One region of the Sulfitobacter sp. SK025 genome, then DNA from elsewhere that is predicted to be linked to it. Evidence: riboswitches for the same ligand, from Rfam matches in the RefSeq annotation. Region 1 holds a riboswitch; each other region holds the start of a gene.

Evidence for each region. A riboswitch is a leader RNA that binds a small molecule or an ion and turns the genes downstream of it on or off. The one in region 1 is predicted to bind cobalamin.
Region 2: linked by a shared signal. The riboswitch ahead of C1J04_RS07355 (ABC transporter substrate-binding protein) and the one ahead of C1J04_RS14745 (DUF1636 family protein) in region 1 are both predicted to bind cobalamin.
Region 3: linked by a shared signal. The riboswitch ahead of bluB (5,6-dimethylbenzimidazole synthase) and the one ahead of C1J04_RS14745 (DUF1636 family protein) in region 1 are both predicted to bind cobalamin.

The regions. Positions count from the first base shown of each region.
Region 1 covers NZ_CP025808.1:3,000,745-3,004,017, reverse strand. Annotated here, with positions in the region: gene cobN (cobaltochelatase subunit CobN) at 1-408, opposite strand, end outside; gene cobW (cobalamin biosynthesis protein CobW) at 415-1,449, opposite strand; gene C1J04_RS14745 (DUF1636 family protein) at 1,446-1,826, opposite strand; cobalamin riboswitch at 1,921-2,138, opposite strand; gene C1J04_RS14740 (cobyric acid synthase) at 2,305-3,273, shown strand, end outside.
Region 2 covers NZ_CP025808.1:1,523,434-1,526,706, reverse strand. Annotated here, with positions in the region: gene C1J04_RS07365 (SDR family oxidoreductase) at 139-1,086, shown strand; tRNA gene C1J04_RS07360 (tRNA-Glu) at 1,271-1,345, shown strand; cobalamin riboswitch at 1,468-1,666, shown strand; gene C1J04_RS07355 (ABC transporter substrate-binding protein) at 1,811-2,827, shown strand; gene C1J04_RS07350 (FecCD family ABC transporter permease) at 2,824-3,273, shown strand, end outside.
Region 3 covers NZ_CP025808.1:1,020,117-1,023,389, forward strand. Annotated here, with positions in the region: gene C1J04_RS04895 (BCCT family transporter) at 1-237, opposite strand, end outside; gene C1J04_RS04900 (hypothetical protein) at 604-1,365, shown strand; cobalamin riboswitch at 1,402-1,579, shown strand; gene bluB (5,6-dimethylbenzimidazole synthase) at 1,630-2,310, shown strand; gene C1J04_RS04910 (hypothetical protein) at 2,548-3,273, shown strand, end outside.

The sequences.
Region 1 (3,273 bases):
TCTTAACGTCGAATGCGGCAGCGTCGAAAGCGCGTCGAGCCGCGGGTCCGGTTGGCCGTCCGCAGGCAGTACCGCCAGCGCGATCTGCTGTTTGCGCGCCATATCCTGCAAGGTCGCCAGCCCGTAAGGCCAATAGCTTTCGCCCCCGATCAGCCGCACCAATACCGCCTTGGCCCCTGTAAGGGTCTGTTCGGCATAGGTATCGACCGACAACGGATGTTTCAGCGCGACCAGATTGGCCAGCCGCAACGACGGCAAGCCCCCTTCCGCACGATGCCAGCCCGCCGCGAAAGCCCCCAGATCACTGTCCGAAAAGGACAGCACCACCAGATCCGCCGGCGTCTGCCCCAGATCTTGGGGCAGATCGCTTTGGTCCAGTCCGTGGCTTTCGCGAAAGACGACATGCATGGCGGCTTAGCCCTCCAGCACCGCGCGGATCGCGGCTTCGTTCACGTGATCATGTTCCGCGATCACAACCAGCTGGCTGCGGCGCGGCATGTCCCCCCAAGGGCGGTCGAACTGGCTGCGCACGCGCTCGCCCACGGCCTGCACAAGCAGACGCATCGGTTTGTCCTGAACGGCGATATAGCCTTTGACGCGCAGGATTTTCTGCTCGCGCGCCAAGCGCAACACGGCGGCCTCAAGCGTGGCGACATCGGCGACCTCGCCCATGTCGATCACCACGCTTTCAAAGTCGTCATGCTCGTGATCGTCATGCCCGTCGTGGTGGCTGGGGCGCGCGTCGATGTCATCTTCGGCGGCGGCTTCCAGACCCAGCACAACGCGGGGGTCGATCACGCCTTCGGTCATCGGAATGATCGGCAGCTTGCGCGGCGCATGCGCCTCGATCACCTTGCGCGCAGCCTCGACGCCGTCGGGGCCCGCCAGATCGGCCTTGGACAGCAGCACGATGTCGGCGCAGGCGATTTGGTCTTCAAACACCTCGGACAAAGGCGTTTCGTGGTCCAGACTGTCGTCGGCATCGCGCTGCGCGGCCACGGCCTCCAGATCGGGGGCGAACTGCCCGCTGACCACGGCTTCGGCATCGGCCAGGGTGATCACGCCGTCCACGGTGATGCGCGACCGGATCGCTGGCCAGTCAAACGCCTTGAGCAAGGGTTTCGGCAGCGCCAGCCCCGACGTCTCGATCAGGATGTGATCAGGCGTTTCAGGCAGGGCCATTAGCGCTTCGATGGTGGGGATAAAGTCATCGGCCACGGTGCAGCAGATACAGCCGTTCGCCAGCTCGACGATGTTCTCGGCGGGGCAATTGTCAATCGCGCAGGATTTCAGGATGTCGCCATCCACACCGGCGGTGCCGAATTCATTGACCAGCACGGCCAGACGCTTGGAGCCCGCGTTCTCCATCAGGTGACGGATAAAGGTGGTTTTGCCAGCGCCCAGAAAGCCGGTGATCACGGTAACGGGGATTTTGGTAAGGTTGGTCATTCGGTAGGCTCCTGTGGGGGAATGCGGGCGATGGATTGTTTGCGGAAGACCACGGGGCGTTCGCGCCAGGGCACCACGCCATCAGAGGTCTGGGCATAGGCAGAGACGCCCTTCACGATATCGGACAAATGCGCGTCAGTGTCGAGATCGCCATACACATAAGTCCAGCGCGACGGCCCACCCGACAGGACCATCGAACAGCCCCGCGAACAGGCCGACAGACATTCGGCTCCGCGCAGCTGCACACCGTCGGGCAGATGCCCCGACAGCGCGTCAAACAGCTGTTGCCCGGGGCGCGGCGCGTCCTCGGCGGTGATCTGACCTGCGCGACAGGTGGTGCAGATGGTGACGGTGACCGGTTGATCCGTGGTGGTCATATCTTGCCTCATACGTCGATGGGCCAAGGGGGATCGCCAGCAGCGAACGACATGCGAACAGCGTTCTAGGCCAGTCGCGAAACACCCCGTTCGCCCGTTACAAACTATGCTGGCAGGTCTCCCGGCTTGCGGATCTAAGGCAGCTTGCCTTGCGAACCTTCACCTTCCCAGCCTAGGGGCCAGTGGTTGAAAGCTCTCTCCGGTCACGGTCGCGGGGGCGGCTGCGCTTGGCGCTGACCCAAGGTTGGATCAATGCGTATCGCGTTCCCTCTTCGCCTGTCTGGGACAGGAACCAACATACGCCCTGCATTGGTCATTTGCCCGCCCCTGTCAAGCTGCGCCTGTCATAACGCAGGGGCCAAATCCGCTTTGCGCGGATTTTCCCGCGGGCGGCCAAAGCGCAGGGCTGCCCGCGGATGCTTGACGGGATCACCGCAGGCTGACACCAAGGGCTGCACAAAAAACACGAGGTCCCGCCATGCCCACCCGCGCCATCATGATCCAGGGCACCGGATCGAATGTGGGGAAATCGATGCTGGTGGCGGGCCTGTGCCGCGCGGCCACGCGTCGGGGGCTTTCCGTCGCGCCGTTCAAGCCGCAGAACATGTCGAACAACGCCGCCGTCACCGAGGACGGCGGAGAGATCGGCCGCGCCCAAGCTCTGCAAGCGATCGCCTGCGGGCGGCCCCTGTCGGTGCATATGAACCCCATCCTGCTGAAGCCCGAAACCGACAGCGGATCACAGGTGATCGTGCAGGGGCAGCGCCATAGCACCCTGCAAGCGCGTGACTTCAGCAAGGCCCGCGCAGGGCTGATGGCCCCCGTGCTTCAAAGCTTCGGAATCCTCGGGCAAAGCGCCGATCTGATCATCGTCGAAGGCGCCGGCAGCCCGGCAGAGGTGAACCTGCGCCAGAACGACCTTGCCAATATGGGCTTTGCCCGCGCCGCAGGTGTACCCGTTGTCTTGGCCGGAGACATCAACCGTGGCGGCGTCATCGCCCAGATCGTGGGCACCCAAGTGGTGATGGACCCAAAGGACGCGGCGATGATCACCGGTTTTCTGGTCAACAAGTTCCGCGGCGATGTCAGCCTTTTTGACGACGGCTACCGCGAGATTGAACGCCGCACCGGCTGGACGGGGTTCGGCACATTGCCTTGGTTTGCCAACGCACATCTGCTGCCCGCCGAAGACGCGGTGGACCTGTCGCGCGCGCCCTCCGACGGGGGGTTCCACATCGTCTGCCCCATGCTCTCGCGCATCTCGAACTTCGACGACCTCGACCCGCTGGCGGCGGAGGCTTCGGTGCGGCTGACCATGGTCCCCCCCGGCACGCCGCTGCCCGCCGACGCCGATCTGGTGATCCTGCCGGGCACGAAATCCACCCGCGGCGATCTGGCTTTCCTGCGCGCCCAAGGCTGGGACATCGACCTTTATGCTCATGTGCGG
Region 2 (3,273 bases), 1.5 Mb from region 1:
TTCGCAAGCGCGTGATACAATCAGGCAAGTATTCGCGACGATCTCGCCTGTTTTGAGAGCCAACCGAGAGCTATTTACCCTTCAACATCAAACACAGCGCGCATCGCTGCCGCGCTGACATCGAAAAGGAACATGACGATGAAGGACACGACTTTCGGACCCAAAGGCTGGACACCTGATCGCCTTGGATCGCTCAAGGGGAAAACATATCTCATCACCGGCACGACGGCCGGTGCGGGCTTTCAGGCCACGCGCATCCTGCTGTCCAAGGGGGCAAAAGTCGTCATGCTGAACCGCAACGCCGACAAGTCCCTCGCCGCGGTCAAAACGCTCAAGGACGCCTTCGGTCCCAACGCCGAGGTGAGCTTTGTGCGAATGGACCTGTCTGATCTGGCCAGCGTGCGCGCCGCGGCTGAAGAGGTGCAAAGCACCGTTCCCCGGATTGACGCGCTGATCTGCAACGCTGCCATCGCGCAGGTGCCAACACAGCAACTGACCGTTGACGGGTTCGAAAGCCAGCTTGGCACCAACCACTACGGACACTTCCTGCTGTGCGGGATGCTGTTTGATCGCATTCAGGAAAGCGCGGGCCGGATCGTCGTGGTGTCCAGCCTCGGGTACAACATGGGGATCAAGACGATCCAGTTCGACGACATGAACTGGGACAAGAACTATAGCGCCAACGCGGTCTACAGCCAAAGCAAGCTGGCGCAGATGATGTTTGCCTATGAGCTTCAGGACCGGCTGAAAGCGACCGACAGTCGCGTTGAGGTATACGTCTGCCACCCCGGCGCGTCGGCGACCTCGCTGATCAGCACAAGCGGCGGGCTTTTCACACGGGTCACCTGGTGGATGATGAGCAAGACGCCAATGGTGCAATCCGCCGAAAAAGGCGCGTATCCCGAGGTCATGTGCGCGACCGAAGACGGGTTGGCGCAGCGCGCGCTTTATGGCCCGACCGGATGGCTGCAAACCGGAGGGCCCGTTGGCAAAGGCACGCTGAACCCCCATGCCTACGACAAACCCGTGATGGAGAAACTCTGGACCGTCTCCGAAAAAGCGACGGGTTTTCACTGGGAAACCTAAGGGAAACGCGCGCCCGCATCCCGAGCGCGGCGCGCGTTTCACACGGCGATCCCCTCTCGCCATACGCCCCTTGGAATACGGCATTAAAATCTGTGATTTTTTTGCCGTATTTCCCCGCTTTCTCATGCGGCTTACACTTGCGCCCGCCGATGGCTTTGCCTAAAGAAGCGCTCACAAGTTAAGTGGCCCGTTCGTCTATCGGTTAGGACGTCAGGTTTTCAACCTGAAAAGAGGGGTTCGACTCCCCTACGGGCTGCCACTTGGTTTTCCATCCGTTTGTTATTTGCCTCTCGCCCGTTCTGCGGAACCGTGGCCTGCGTTATTTGCCTTTGTCACGCGATGACGACCGCAAAAACGCAACTTGACGGGTGGGCGGACAACTGTCATCGAAACCGGGTCGGTTTCCTTCGGGAAATAATAGGGAATTCGCCATCCGCGCTTTGCTGTGGATGAACCGGAACTGCCCCCGCAACTGTAGACGGTGAGCTACCTCCATCATGCCACTGGGCCTAAAGGTCCGGGAAGGCGGGGACAGCCGCGATCCGTCAGTCAGGAGACCTGCCGACACTGAACCTGAAACACCGGGCGGGGTTGCTCGGGAGAGGATGATGATGGGACCGGATCTTACCACAAGCGCAGACCAAAATGCGCCCGCGCGCCGTTTGGCTGGCCCCTTCTCTTTCTATTCAAAGACCCCGGCATCGGACCAACCGGAGCCCTTGATATGAAACCATTTTTTTCCAGCCTGACCCTGATTGCGAGCCTTGCAGGCAGCACCGCGCTTGGCGCAGAGACAGACTATCCGCTGACCATCGACAACTGCGGCCATACGCTCAGCTTTGACGCGGCACCCCAGACCACCGTCACCATCGGGCAATCCACGACAGAGATCCTGTATCTGCTGGGCCAGCAGGACCGGATCGCGGGAACCTCTGTCTGGTTCAGCCCCGTTTTGCCAGAGTTCAAAGAGACAAACGATGCGATTGAACGGCTGGCGGACAACGACCCCAGCTTTGAAAGCGTGTTGGGCAAACGCCCCGATCTGGTCACCGTGATGTATGAATGGCACGTCGGCCCCGAAGGTATGGTCGGCACCCGCGACAGCTTTCACGAGGTGGGCGTGCCGACCTATGTGATGCCCACCGATTGCGCGGCCAAGGATAACTCTGTCGGCGCGGACGGCACGCGATCCGAACTGTTCACGACCCAGCAGCTGTATACCAGCATCGAAGAGCTCGCCCTGATCTACAACGCGCAAGACGCCGGTGCCACGCTGCTGGCAGACCTGCAATCGCGCGAGGCAAAGGCGGTCGAGAAAGCCAAATCGCTGAACCTGCCCCAAGGCACCTCGGCGCTGTTCTGGTTCTCGTCGTCCGAGATGGCGGCGGACCCTTATGTCGCAGGTCAACAGGGTGTGCCCGCCTATATGATGGACAAGCTTGGCGTCGAAAACGTCGTGACCTCGGCCGAGGAATGGCCGCTGGTCGGCTGGGAGACTCTGGCGAAGTCCGACCCGACGTTCATCGTGCTTGCCAAAATGGACCGCCGCCGCTTCCCCGCGGATGACATCGAGAAAAAGCGCGCCTTCCTGATGAACGACCCCGTCGCCCGCGAGATGACCGCGGTGAAAGAGGGCCGCATCATCACGATGGACGCCCATGCGATGGACCCGACCGTGCGTGCGATCTATGCGCTGGAAACGATGGCTGACGCGCTGTCCGGTTTCGATCTGGCCGAATGACCGCAATCGACCGCTCTGTGACGCGCAGGCCGCAGTGGCACTGGTGGGTGATTATCCCGCCCGTGCTGTTGGCCGCACTGCTGTTTGGTGCGGCCATCGGCGAGGTCTCTATCCCGCCGCTGGTGGTGCTGAAGGTGCTGGCCAACAAGGCGCTGAACGCGGGCTATGCGGTCGACAAAATTGACGAAGGCATCGTGTGGAACTACCGCATGGCGCGGGCCGTGGTGGCGATGTGCTGTGGTGCCGGTCTGGCGCTGTCGGGCGTCGTGTTGCAGGCACTGCTGCGCAATGCGCTGGCGGATCCCTATCTGCTGGGCATCTCTGCGGGGGCGTCCACAGGCGCTGTTGCGGTAACCATCCTCGGGCTGGGGGGTGGTGCCATTTCGCTGTCTATCGGTGCGTTCAGCGGGGCGCTGGTGGCCTTTGCCTTTGTCGCCTTGCTGGCG
Region 3 (3,273 bases), 1.1 Mb from region 1:
TGTCACCGACGAGAACAGCCATGTGAACAGCGCGCCAGACTGTTCGGGCAGCGCGAGTGTATAGAATACAAAGGCAACAATACACACACCCGAGATCGCGAAGACCGGGTTGTGAATGTCGAAGCCGAAGGGCCCCACGCTGCCTTCTTTGTTGTCTTGGCCGATCTCGTAATCCGTGTCGATTACGGCAGCGGCCCCGTCGGGTGTCGGGATACCCGGCGACGTTTCATCTGTCATTAGATGCTCTCCATTTTATGTATTTGCGACTAATCATAGCGCAACTCCGACAAAACGACCACCGCTGCGCGGGAAATAAGTAAATGAATATCATGGCTTAGCCCCCGGATGCGGGCTTGACGCCCCGTTTGCGGGTCGCGGGCTATGCGTTTTTTCCGTGCTTTACCGCGAATCCCCTCTTTGGATTCGGGTGAAACACCGAGGCGGTTCCGCGTGCCGCACTGCCCACGCCCGTCTGAACGGAGGGGGCAACCGCACCGCGGGATAGCGCCCTATCCCAAAAGATATGCCGCCCTATCCGTCCATGGCCCCGACCCACCTGCTTGCGCAAATGAAAGCGCGGTCGTCTGCGGTCACCATGGTCCCATGACAAATTTTTTCATCATGGGGGATGATATGAAAGTTACTTGCACACTACCAATTATCGCAACCGCGGCACTTCTGGCCGCTACCACTGTCAGCGCCGAAGGGTTCAGCCTGTCCGGTGCGCGCTCTGCCATGCAAAGCGACATCTCGTTCAACGTCATGCAATCCGCAGGGCAGGGTCAGATCAAGCTGCGCCATAAGGTCCAGCCCAAAGCGCAGGTCCGGTCCAAAACCGTGAGCAGCCGCAGCCGGTCTTTCCAAGAGCTCAGCGGGGTCAGCACTGCCGCGGACCTCAAAAGCCTCATCGCTTGGGCCGAGGCGGGTCCAAAGGGCTATGACGCCGTGCAATACGGGGCCAAACGGCTGCCGCCACAGCGTCCGACGCAAATGACCATCGGCGAAATCTACCGCTGGATCGACCGCACGCCGGGCCAACCGCATGCCATCGGTCGATACCAATTCATTCCATCCACGCTGCGCAGTCTGGTGCGACAGGCGGGCCTGAGCAAGAATGACCGCTTTACCTCGGCGGTGCAGGACGGGCTGGCGGATATCCTTTTGGTCGATGCGGGGTTTAACGCGTTCAAGAAGGGCAAGATCAGCCGCCACCGCTTTATGGAAAACCTCGCACGTATCTGGGCCGGTTTCCCGACCTCTAACGGGCAGTCCTACTATCACGGCTATGCGGGCAACAAGGCCGTCATCTCGTGGAACGAGTTCGACGCCGTAATGAAGAAGATTTTCGCAACCAAACGCGGCTGATCCCCGCGTTAGGGCTTGTTCCGGGCGGACAGCCGTGGCCCAATGGCCGGGTCTGGTGTCCGCCTCGCGGAAGAATCGGGAAGCTGGTGAAACTCCGGCACGTGCCCAACGCTGTAATGGGGATGGTTTGCGCATAGGCCACTGGAATATTCCGGGAAGGCGCGCGGACCAGACGACCCTAAGTCAGAAGACCGGCCAGACAGTACAGCTTGCCCCGCATGGACAGCGGGATTGGCGCATAAACGTATTGTTGGGGACTGAACAATGCCGATACCCTCTGCGCTGGCACCCGCCGCGCCTTTTTCAGATGCTGAACGCGACGCCGTGTACAAGGCGATCTTTACCCGCCGCGATGTACGCGATCAGTTTTTACCCGATCCCGTGGCCGAGGATGTGTTGCACCGCATACTGACCGCCGCGCATCACGCACCGTCCGTCGGGTTGTCACAGCCGTGGAATTTCATCGTCATCCGGGATCAGGCCGCACGCGATCAGGTCTGGCAAGCCTTCAACCGCGCAAATGAAGAAGCCGCCCAGATGTTCGAGGGCGACCGCCAGACAACCTACAGGTCGCTGAAGCTCGAAGGCATCCGCAAAGCCCCGGTCAATATCTGCGTGACCTGTGACCGCAGCCGTGGCGGTAAGGTCGTGCTGGGGCGCACCCATAATCAAAGCATGGATCTTTATAGCACCGTCTGCGCGATCCAGAACCTCTGGCTTGCCGCCCGCGCCGAGGGCATCGGGATGGGCTGGGTCAGCGTGTTCCGCGATGCCGATCTGCGTGATCTGCTTAAGATCCCCGACCGGATAGAAATCGTCGGCTACCTCTGCCTGGGCCACGTGGACGAGCTTTACCAGACGCCCGAACTTGAGGTGAAAGGCTGGAGCAAACGGCTCCCCGTGGACGAGATGATCTTTGACGGCACGTGGCAGGGCGATCCTTAGGCGGTTCCTCGTCGTTCGCGACGTCACCTCTCGCGGTGCGGGTATTTTGTATCATCAGCGGAACCATGCCGGTTCCCTGACGTTGCCTTTGTGAAGCCGACGCATACCGCGTGCGGCACGCATAGAGGAGTTCTTCCAAATGGGCGGTATCATTTATCTCGTTGGTCTTGTGGTCGTGGTTATGGCGGTGCTGTCGCTGGTCGGCTTGGCGTAAACAAACGCCGGGGAGGCATTTACATGAACACGACACTCACTGAAAAAACTGCCGATGGATCCTATGTCGACTGGCCCGCAATTTTCGCGGGCACCGTTGTCGCTGTGGCGATCGGCCTTTTGCTGACCACCTTCGGCGCGGCACTTGGCCTGTCGTCGATCACGCTGGACGGAACCGACAATTCATCGACGCTTGAACTGGTGCTGACCGCGCTATGGATGGTGATCACGCTGGTCGCCTCCTATCTGGCCGGTGGTTATATCGCGGGCCGCATGCGCCGCCGCGTCGAAAGCGCTACGGATGACGAAGTGACCGCACGTGACGGGATCAACGGTCTGGTTGTTTGGGGCCTCGGGTCTGTGATCACCGCCGTGATGCTATCCAGCGCGCTGAGCTTTGCAGCCAATACTGCGGGCAATGTTGCTGCGGGTGCAGGCAAAGCGGCTGGTACGGTCGTCGAAGCTGCGGGCTCTGCCGTGGGAGGTGCTGCCTCCGGGCTGGCCGATGCGGCGGGTGCTGCAATCCCGGATGAGGCCAAGAATGATCCGACAGATTACCTGTCGAACCAGCTTTTGCGCCCCAATCAGGTCGACCCGTTGACGGCCGATCCCGAGCAACTGGCAGAGCAGACCGCCAGCATCGTCGCGAATATCTACCGCACGGGTGAGGTGAGCGAGGAAGACCGGACCTATCTTGCCGGCGCTGTTGCTGCACGCACCGACCTGACCCAGGCTCAGGCGAAAGAGCGT